DNA from 3 places in the Colwellia psychrerythraea 34H genome. Region 2 is predicted to be linked to each of the others. Evidence: predicted binding sites of a transcription regulator. Region 2 holds the regulator's gene; each other region holds the start of a gene.
The links. The regulator NrdR, encoded in region 2, represses ribonucleotide reductase genes. The targets are predictions, from matches to a motif close to AAACACNANATNTNGTGTTT.

Region 1 (3,292 bases), 1.7 Mb from region 2:
TACTCAGGAACAACTTGTTTCAATACACCATCTTTACTGGCTTTAATGCTTATTAAACCACGAGGTGGCTCAATACCATTAGTTGCGTTAGATATCTGTGAAGATGTTTCAGATGGCATTAATGCAGAAACTGTTGAGTTTCTTACACCATGCTTTTTAATACTTTCACGTAAACTTTCCCAATCTAAATGAAGTGGTTCACCGGTAATGTCATCGATTGTCTTTTTATAAGTATCAATCGGTAAAATTCCTTTAGATAAGAGTGTTTCATCAAATTTAGGACATGCACCTTGCTCTTTCGCTAATTCATTTGTCGCTTTGAGTAAGTAAAACTGAATAGCTTCAAAAGTGCGGTGAGTTAAGTTATTTGCACTACCGTTTGAGTAGTAAAGTCCGTTTTTAGCAAGATAGTATGCATAGTTAATAACACCTATACCTAATGTTCTTCTCGCCATGCTAGCACTTTGTGCTGCAGCAATAGGGTAGTCTTGATAATCTAATAAACTATCTAAAGCGCGAACAGCGAGATCTGCTAATCCCTCTAGTTCATCTAATGAGTCGATAGCACCTAAGTTAAATGCAGAAAGTGTACAAAGCGCAATTTCCCCATTCTCATCATTAATATCATTCATTGGCTTAGTTGGCAGGGCAATTTCTAAACACAAATTACTCTGACGAATAGCCGCTTTACTTGAATCAAATGGACTATGAGTATTACAGTGATCTACGTTTTGTAAGTAGATACGGCCGGTGCTTGCGCGTTCTTGTGCAAACAGCGTGAATAACTCGATAGCTTTAATACGTTTTTTGCGAATTGAATCATCGTTTTCATACTGTACGTATAAACGCTCAAACTTTTCTTGGTCTTCAAAGAAAGCATCATATAGTCCCGGAACATCACTAGGACTGAATAAGGTAATAGAGCCACCTTTAATTAAACGTTGGTACATCAGCTTGTTAAATTGCACACCATAATCTAAATGACGCACACGGTTTTCTTCAACACCACGGTTATTTTTAAGTACCAGTAAGCTTTCTACTTCAAGATGCCATAAAGGATAAAACAATGTAGCAGCACCGCCGCGAACACCACCTTGTGAACAACTTTTAACTGCTGTTTGGAAATGCTTAAAGAATGGGATACAACCAGTATGAAATGCTTCACCATTTCTTATCGTGCTACCTAAAGCACGAATACGACCAGCATTGACACCAATACCAGCACGTTGAGATACATATTTAACAATAGCGCTTGATGTAGCATTAATTGAATCTAAACTATCGCCACACTCAATCAATACACAAGATGAGAATTGACGTGTTGGTGTACGAACACCGGCCATGATTGGAGTAGGCAATGATATTTTAAAGCGAGAGATAGCGTGATAAAAATCTTCTACGTAACGTAAGCGAGATTCAACAGGGTATTTAGCAAACAAACATGCCGAAACTAAAATATAGAGGAATTGAGCACTTTCGTAAATTTCACCGCTAACACGGTTTTGTACTAAATACTTACCTTCAAGCTGCTTCATGGCAGCATAGCTGAAGTTTAGATCACGGCTATGGTCCATAAAGCTGGACATGTGCTCAAAGTCATCTTTAGTATAATCAGCTAACAAATGCTGATCATATTTACCCGCTTCAACTAATTTCACTACGTGATCATAAAGGGCCGGTGGCTCAAATTGTCCGTAGGCTTTTTTACGTAAATGAAATACTGCTAAACGAGCTGCCAAGTATTGATAATCTGGAGTCTCTTCAGATATCAAATCAGCAGCTGATTTAATAATAGTTTCATGAATATCTTCAGTTTTGATCCCGTCATAAAACTGAATGTGAGATTTTAATTCAACTTGAGAAACAGAAACTTGTTCTAAGCCATCCGCGGCCCAAGCAATGACACGGTGAATTTTTTCTAAATCAATGGTTTCTTTCTCACCATTTCGTTTAGTTACAAAGAGGTTGTTATTCATGAAATACCTGTAAAGCGATTATTGTTATTGTTTTTTATTCCTAATAAAAGGATCTAAAACGTCCCTAATAAAAAATCCCACATACGTATTAGAAATAAATAACTTAATACGTAGTATTAAAAATAACAACTGAGCATCAAATGCACAATATCTAGGGTTTTTTATAATTCTAGACACAAGATAGTGAGGTTTGACCTGTTTTGCAAGTGATAAAATGAGTTGATCTTTGTGATTATTTTTGCCTTAATTTAAGGGTTAGTGATGACTAACCTAGTAAGACAATTTGATTTTGGAATTTACTAAAAGCAACGATTATTTTACTTTTTTTAAGATAAATTATTTTTATAAATTATTTTTGGTCAATATTTATGTTCGCTATAATAAATTAATATAAATAAAATAAAATGTATATTTTACAAGTGGTTATGGTTTTAAGTTAAGCGCAGATTAATGTTTAAACAACTTGATTGTTTATACAACAATTATTCTGCAGGTACCTGAAGCATCGAATTTACCAAGTTTTTGAACTTTATGAACAGCTAGGGTCGTTATTTTTAAAGCTTACGACAGCACAATATATAATTAACAGCCAGTGAATAGTTGAATTTATGGTTTCCTGTAGTTGGATTGGGCTGAATTGAGCTTAATTGAGCTAGATTGTAAAGGATACCACTGTCATCAATGCACTTTAATCTGTGTTCTTCTGCTGCGAGTATTGCAAGTAAATAAGATTTTACGCTTTTATTGAGCGTTAAAAAGAAAATCAAGTATCTCGGTTTAACTAAGGTAGAAAATGCTTGAATTATTGGGGCAGGGTCAGAATGGCTTCATTAGATCCTCAGACATAAAAAAACCATTCAATGCAGTGAATGGTTTGTAGTATTAAATAGTCTTAATTGCTATTACATTATCCAAAACTGAATAATATAAATCAGACTTGCTATCTTGAACTTGAATTTTATATTCAAATCTACTGATATCATATTGTGATCTCCTATTTACTTCAAAGTTAAAATTCTGAAATAATCGAAAGAAAGACGACTCATAAAAGTTGAATCAGTAACCCTAAAAATATATAGTGGCTTTGCAAACATTTGTCATCTTTCGATTTACTTCGGTTATGCTGACTTTAGAAACCTTAAGCGCGTCAGAAACGCTTAAGGTTTTTTTGTGCCTAAATATCCAGCTACGTCCTTAATTGATAAGAGAATAGTGAGGTGTGACTTGTTTTGCAAGTGATAAAATGAGTTGATCTTTGTGATTGTTTTTGCCTTAATTTAAGGGTTAGTGATGACTAACCTAGTAAGGCAATTTTA
Region 2 (3,292 bases):
AACTAAACGAGCTCCTTGGGCATTAACATTTATGGCCGATATAGTACCAACGGCTTCGATAATTCCTGTAAACATAGACTTCTCTATTTAATTTTTTGTGTGATTATTTATTCGGTGTTCATTTATTCAGTATTAGTAAGTTGGCTAGTGATGCGAATATCCACACCAACCATACGAATATCACTAATAGTTAATGCCTTGGCTTGGTTCAGCTTTGATACTGAGGGCATTTCCATTAAGTTTTTACCATCGCCACCCATTAATTTGGGCGCTTGATACAGAATAAGTTCATTCACTAAATTTTGTTCAATAAAGGCACCACTTAACCGTGCGCCTGACTCAATTAAAATATCATTGAGCCCTCGCTTTGCTAGGTATTCTAACAAAGCCTTTAAATTTATTTTCAATTTACCCTGCGAGTTTTCAGTCACAGGTAATTGCACCTGTTCTACGAAATGCGGCCATTTTGGTAAGTTTTCAAGATGTGATTCAATTTTATTTTCAACGTAGTCCGGATCTATGCCATTAATAATTAAAATTGGTGACTGATGTTCGAATAATGCAAGGTTTGGCGTCAGTCTATTTTGACTATCAATTACAATACGTAAAGGCTGACGAAGGGCTTCTTTTGGGTAGTTACTTTTTAACTCACCTAGCTCAGACCAACGTACTGTCATCTTAGCATTATCAAAAAGTACTGAATCTGCACCTGTGATAATCGCGCAACTCTGGGCGCGTAGACGTTGAACATCTTGTCGAGCATCTGCTGACGTAATCCATTTACTTTCGCCACTGGCCATGGCTGTTTTTCCATCAAGACTCGCTGCTAATTTACAGCGTACATATGGAAGATTATTGACCATCTTATGAATAAACCCGACGTTGAGTAGCCTTGCGCTTTGTTCTAACAAACCCGATTGTACCGTGATGCCCGCTTTTTCTAATAGAGATAAACCATTACCAGAAACTTGTGGATTGGGATCAACCATAGCGGCAATAACATGACTAACACCAGCATCAACTAATGCTTTGGCACATGGCGGCGTACGGCCAAAATGGCTGCAAGGCTCAAGGGTAACATAGGCTGTAGCCCCCTTGATTAAAGCGGGATTGTTCACTTTTGCCTCAGCTAACGCATTAACTTCTGCATGACCCTGCCCAGCTTTTTGATGATAACCTTCACCAATGACCTTACCAACACCTTCTTTATAGCTCACTAACACACAACCAACTCTAGGGTTGGGAGAAGTAGTGAAATGTCCTTTTTTAGCTAAATCTATAGCCCTAGACATAAAGTGGTGGTCTTGTTCAGTAAAGTTTTGCTCAGTAAGAGTGTTCTTGTTGTTAGGCGAACTAGTTTTCATGTTATTTAGCCGTTTTCGCTGGTTTAGCCTTTTTTGCTTTACCGTTTTTTTCTTTTCCTAATCGCGTGATCTCATCAGCAAACTCGCTGATATCTTCAAAGGACAAATAAACAGAAGCGAAACGTAAGTAAGCAACTTTATCTAATTCTTTAAGCTGCGCCATAATTAAGTCTCCTAGCATTTCACTGCTAATTTCTCGTTCACCAGTAGCGCGCATTTGAGACTTCAGCTTATTAACCGCCAACTCTATTTGTTCCATGCTTACAGGGCGTTTTTCTAATGCTCGGGTTAAACCACTAAGCATTTTATCTTCGTTAAACGGTTCTCTGCTGCCATCACGTTTTATGATTCTTGGCATCACCAATTCAGCACTTTCAAATGTTGTATAACGTTCGTGACAAGCTAAACATTCACGACGTCGTCTTACTTGATGGCCATCAGAAACTAAACGTGAATCGATGACTTTAGTGTCATTAGCTGAACAAAATGGACAATACATGGTTTACCTACGGTAATGGAGATTAAATTACGGACAAAAAAAATGGCCGCTCAAGGCGACCATTTTAATATAAAACAACTGATTTAGCTAAGTAAACTGAGTTTCCGTTAAGCCTTGAGCGATAAAAGGCTTAGTGTATGACGCTAGTTCACTATTCACTTACTTACACTAACTATTAAACAAATTTCAGTGTAAGTAGATATTTAGCTTTAAGCTGTGTGGCTCAATTTAAAGAAAAAAGTACGGAGTTGACGTTAGTCAATGAGTACTTTTGACGCTTAAATTGAGCTTTACAGCGACAAGATAAAAGCTACTTTTGGTAAACAGGGAAACGAGCACATAACTCTTTAACTTGGTCTTGAACACGTTTGCTAACGTCTTCATTTTCAATATCATCAAGAATGTCACAAATCCAGCCAGTTAATGCCTTAGTTTCTTCGATACCAAAACCACGACGAGTAATCGCTGGAGTACCTAAACGTAGACCTGATGTAACAAACGGAGAACGAGGATCGTTTGGCACTGAGTTTTTGTTTACTGTGATGTGTGCTTTACCTAAAGCGGCATCAGCATCTTTACCAGTAATATCTTTATCGATTAAATCAAGTAACAATAAGTGGTTTTGCGTACCGTTAGATACTACTTTATAACCACGGTCTTGTAATACATCTACCATTGCTAAAGCGTTAGCTAAAACATTTTGTTGGTAAACTTTAAACTCTGGCGATAATGCTTCTTTAAATGCAACGGCTTTCGCTGCAATAATGTGCATTAATGGGCCACCTTGACCACCTGGGAAAACAGCGCTGTTTAACTTTTTGTAAATAGCTTCGTCATCACAACCAGAGATAATTAAACCGCCACGTGGGCCAGCTAATGTTTTATGCGTAGTTGTAGTAACAACATGCGCATGTGGAACTGGGTTAGGGTAAAGACCTGCAGCAATTAAACCCGCAACGTGAGCCATATCTACGAAGAAGTAAGCGCCAACTTTATCAGCAATTGTACGCATACGTGCCCAGTCAACAACACCTGAGAATGCTGAGAAACCACCGATAATCATTTCTGGTTTGTGCTCTACAGCTAAACGTTCTAATTCTTCATAGTCAATATCGCCTGTTTCAGGGTGAAGACCATATTGGAACGCTTCGTAAGACTTACCAGAGAAGCTTACATGTGAACCATGAGTTAAGTGACCGCCATGAGCTAAGCTCATGCCTAATACTTTACCGCCTGGTGTAACTAAAGCTTGAAAAACAGCTGCGTTAGCTTGTGAACCAGCATGAGGCTGAACGTTGGCATAAGTAGCACCAAATAATTCTTTAGCACGATCAATCGCTAATTGCTCAGCGATATCAACATATTCACAACCACCGTAGTAACGCTTGCCAGGGTAACCTTCAGCGTATTTGTTAGTAAGTTGTGAGCC
Region 3 (3,292 bases), 630 kb from region 2:
GACTCATCTAAATTTAGATGCAGTGCCGAACCTCCATCAAGGTATTGCGTCATTTCTTGACCATGCATTACAAACTTATCGATATGATTTGTTGCTTCATCTTCAACGACATAAAAATAAGAGTTATAACACTCGCGGCTTACTTGGTAGCCATCTTTCTTATCCCATTTAGCATTTTTAATACCGAGGTTTTCAGCAGGCACGAACTCGGTATTAAACATATAGCCAAATTCTTTCTTAGCGGCTTGGTTCGCTTGGTAAATTACTTTTAAGTGTGTACTAACAAATTGCTTATATTCTTCATTATTGCCGACTTTAATTTGGGCAAACTCAGCCGCTTCAGCCATACCATTAATACCTATGGTAAGAAATTGCTTATCAAGTGAAATAAACCCAGCGTCGTAAACGGATAATGCGCCTTGCGCTTGATACTCTTGCATCAATTTTCGATAAGCAACTTGGTATTTTTGTATTTTTTCTATTTCTGTTTTTAAATCTCGACCGTCTTGCACTAAACGATTCATATTAACAGTAATTACATTAATTGAGCCTGTGGCAACACCACCAGCACCTAAGGTATAAGAAAAAGTATTGTCAGAAATTTCATTACGTAATCGACAGCATGAGGCTAGTGAATCGGCACTGTCAGATAAGTAGATAAAAAAGGAATTACCTTCAGCTTTTTGTTGAGCGAGTTTACGGGCAAAATCTAGGTCTTTACACTGGCCATTTTCAGTTAGCATTGCCGCGGTAACTACAGGGAAGGTAAGTACTGCTTGTTCACGCTCCTTATTGATCCAGCCGAGGAAGAATTGTTGTAGCTGGTCAACGGTCTGCCAATTAGGTTTACTAAAATCAGGGAAAACAAATTCGCCAAACATTGAAGCAAAGTAATGTTGATCAAATAATGAAATGTTCCAAAATACACTCTGGTATCCACGAGCCGCCGCTGGTTGATTGATAGCATAAACCACATGTTGTAAGTGATTTTCTATCTCAGATTTATGCGTACTTAGATAATCATTACCGTATTCAAGGCGAGCAAAGTAATCAAAATAGGTGAGAAACTCAACAGTCGCAACCGCACCAGCAAATTGCGCTGAAATAGCAAAAATAAGGTTCACAAAAGAGCCACAGAAAGATTCTAAATGCTTAGGTGCTTTAGACTCACCGCCTAACTTAGTTAAGCCGTCTAATAAAAAGGGGTACATGCTAATTGAGGTACAATATGGCTTTAAACTGGTCTCATCGTGCACGTAAATTTCATGATCTTCAATTTGACGTAAATACTCTTTGGCCAAGTCAGCATCAAAAGTATCGCGTATTTTGTCATGCACTAACGCGCGATTAATTTGCACAAAACAATCTTTTAATAACTCAGCTTCTAACGTCGCAATGTTTTTATGGCTGACGTTGGCATTGGCATCCATTTTTGAGCCATCTGCTGCATTTTTTGCTGAAAAATATTGTTTGATAAAATCTTTTTTATTGGTGATCTGTTCTTCGTTAAGCCGCAACATTGTTAGCTCCTTGAGTAAATTGATAAGGTTCGAAAGTACTAATCTCAAAAGCACTAGTCTCGAGAGAATTAGTCTTAAAAGAGTTAGTTTCTAAAATAGTAGTTTGAGAATGACTAGCATCGACGGTATTAACCTTGAAGGTATTCACATCGATAGCTTTGTTAAATAAATGGTTTAACTTTTCACCTGAGATGACATTACGAAAAACTTGATTGGTTGTCGGGCTATCTAGGCCACCTAACGTTTCATGCCAAGCACCCGTTTTTAAAAAATTAAGGTGTTGAGAAATATTTATATCAATATGTTTTTCGCCAGAGTAGAGGCAAGTTTTAAGGCCATGATTTTTAGCGATGATCAGCTTTTCAATTAAAGCGTTGGCTTGCCATTCACCACCAAAAAACACCACACAACTGATTAGGCCTTGATACTTTTTAAGCCACTGGGTGAAGTTTGTATTGGTGAGTAACACGCCATTATCTTCTTGCCATAACTCAGTGCTGTGGCAACCTTTGCAGCCGACCTTACAGCCGGTAATACTAAAGCACAGGCTAATTTCATTAGGCACTTCTTGGAAGACAACACTCGGAGTAATACAGTTAAAAGTCATACGTCACCTATATATAGATGTTATTGTTTTAATAAGCACAATATATAGTATTTCGGGGTGGTGGCTTGTTGATTTAGATCAAGATAACTTGTGGTAATAAAATAATTAAGCACAATATATAGTGTATTTTTTTATTATTAGATCAATATATAGTGATTGTTATTGGATGTATAATGCAGATTCAGCTAATGATTAGTGAATTAATCTCAGCATTGATAGCAGAAAGAAGGGAAATTAATGGGTATGAAAAATAGTGTTTTCAGTACCCATTTATTAATTTTAACGTTGGCTATTTCATTTCAGTGCAGCTGTCTGATCAAGCGCTCTGAGTTCTGGCTGTTTTTTCCGATCTCCTAACTCTGAAACAAGCATTCCAGCAAGAATTAATCCAGCACCGATCATGCCTTTTTCACCAAGCACTTCGTCCAAAAATACCCAAGCGGCAATGCAAGCGAAGACAGGCTCTGCAGCAAAGATAAGCGCTACTTTATGAGGTTTTAGTAATGTCTGACTTACTGATTGAGCCCAGAAAGCATAAGCGGTTCCCAAGATCCCTGATACTAAAATGGCAAATATCATCAAAGGGGTAAACAGTTGTTGATACCAACTAACGGGCTCGGCATCCTGATAATAAAAAACAGGGTCAGGACCAATGAATATAGCTATCGTACTGTAAATAGAGACTGCAAAAATTTGTACAATACTTAATGGGATGATGGGTAAGTTATCGACGAAGCGGTCAGTCATAATGATATGGCCAGCAAAACCAAAGGCGCAGATCAACACCAGAATATCACCTTTATTAAATACTAACTTGTCTCCTATGGTTAACATATAGAGACCCGCTGTTGCGGTAACAACGCCTATCCATACTGACTTAGGAACAACATTTCGAAAGATTAAAAAACCTAATACAGGAACAAGAGGCACACACAGACCGGTAATAAAACCAGCATTAGTCACTGTGGTAAAACGCATTCCTTCAGTCTGAGTATAAAAACCAATAAAGAGGAAAAAGCCCAGTAACATACCTGACCTTATTAAGAGGACATAATCGATAGGCTTAGAGTTACCTTTGTTTTTCTTTTGCACAAACCAAAGCAGAGGTAACATCGACAGTGTCGCCACAGCAAAGCGAATAGCATTGAAAGTATTCGTTGGCATC

Region 1: nrdA (class 1a ribonucleoside-diphosphate reductase subunit alpha) is a predicted target of NrdR. The motif match lies at 2,117-2,136, and genes of this name have one in related genera.
Region 3: nrdG (anaerobic ribonucleoside-triphosphate reductase activating protein) is a predicted target of NrdR. The motif match lies at 2,235-2,254, and genes of this name have one in related genera.

What each region holds. Positions count from the first base shown of each region.
Region 1 is NC_003910.7:2,422,734-2,426,025, forward strand. Features, by position in the region: gene nrdA (class 1a ribonucleoside-diphosphate reductase subunit alpha) at 1-1,976, opposite strand, end outside.
Region 2 is NC_003910.7:729,492-732,783, reverse strand. Features, by position in the region: gene CPS_RS03265 (riboflavin synthase) at 1-75, opposite strand, end outside; gene ribD (bifunctional diaminohydroxyphosphoribosylaminopyrimidine deaminase/5-amino-6-(5-phosphoribosylamino)uracil reductase RibD) at 123-1,364, opposite strand; gene nrdR (transcriptional regulator NrdR) at 1,366-1,863, opposite strand; gene glyA (serine hydroxymethyltransferase) at 2,174-3,292, opposite strand, start outside.
Region 3 is NC_003910.7:97,108-100,399, forward strand. Features, by position in the region: gene nrdD (anaerobic ribonucleoside-triphosphate reductase) at 1-1,520, opposite strand, end outside; gene nrdG (anaerobic ribonucleoside-triphosphate reductase activating protein) at 1,507-2,127, opposite strand; gene CPS_RS00425 (DMT family transporter) at 2,422-3,292, opposite strand, start outside.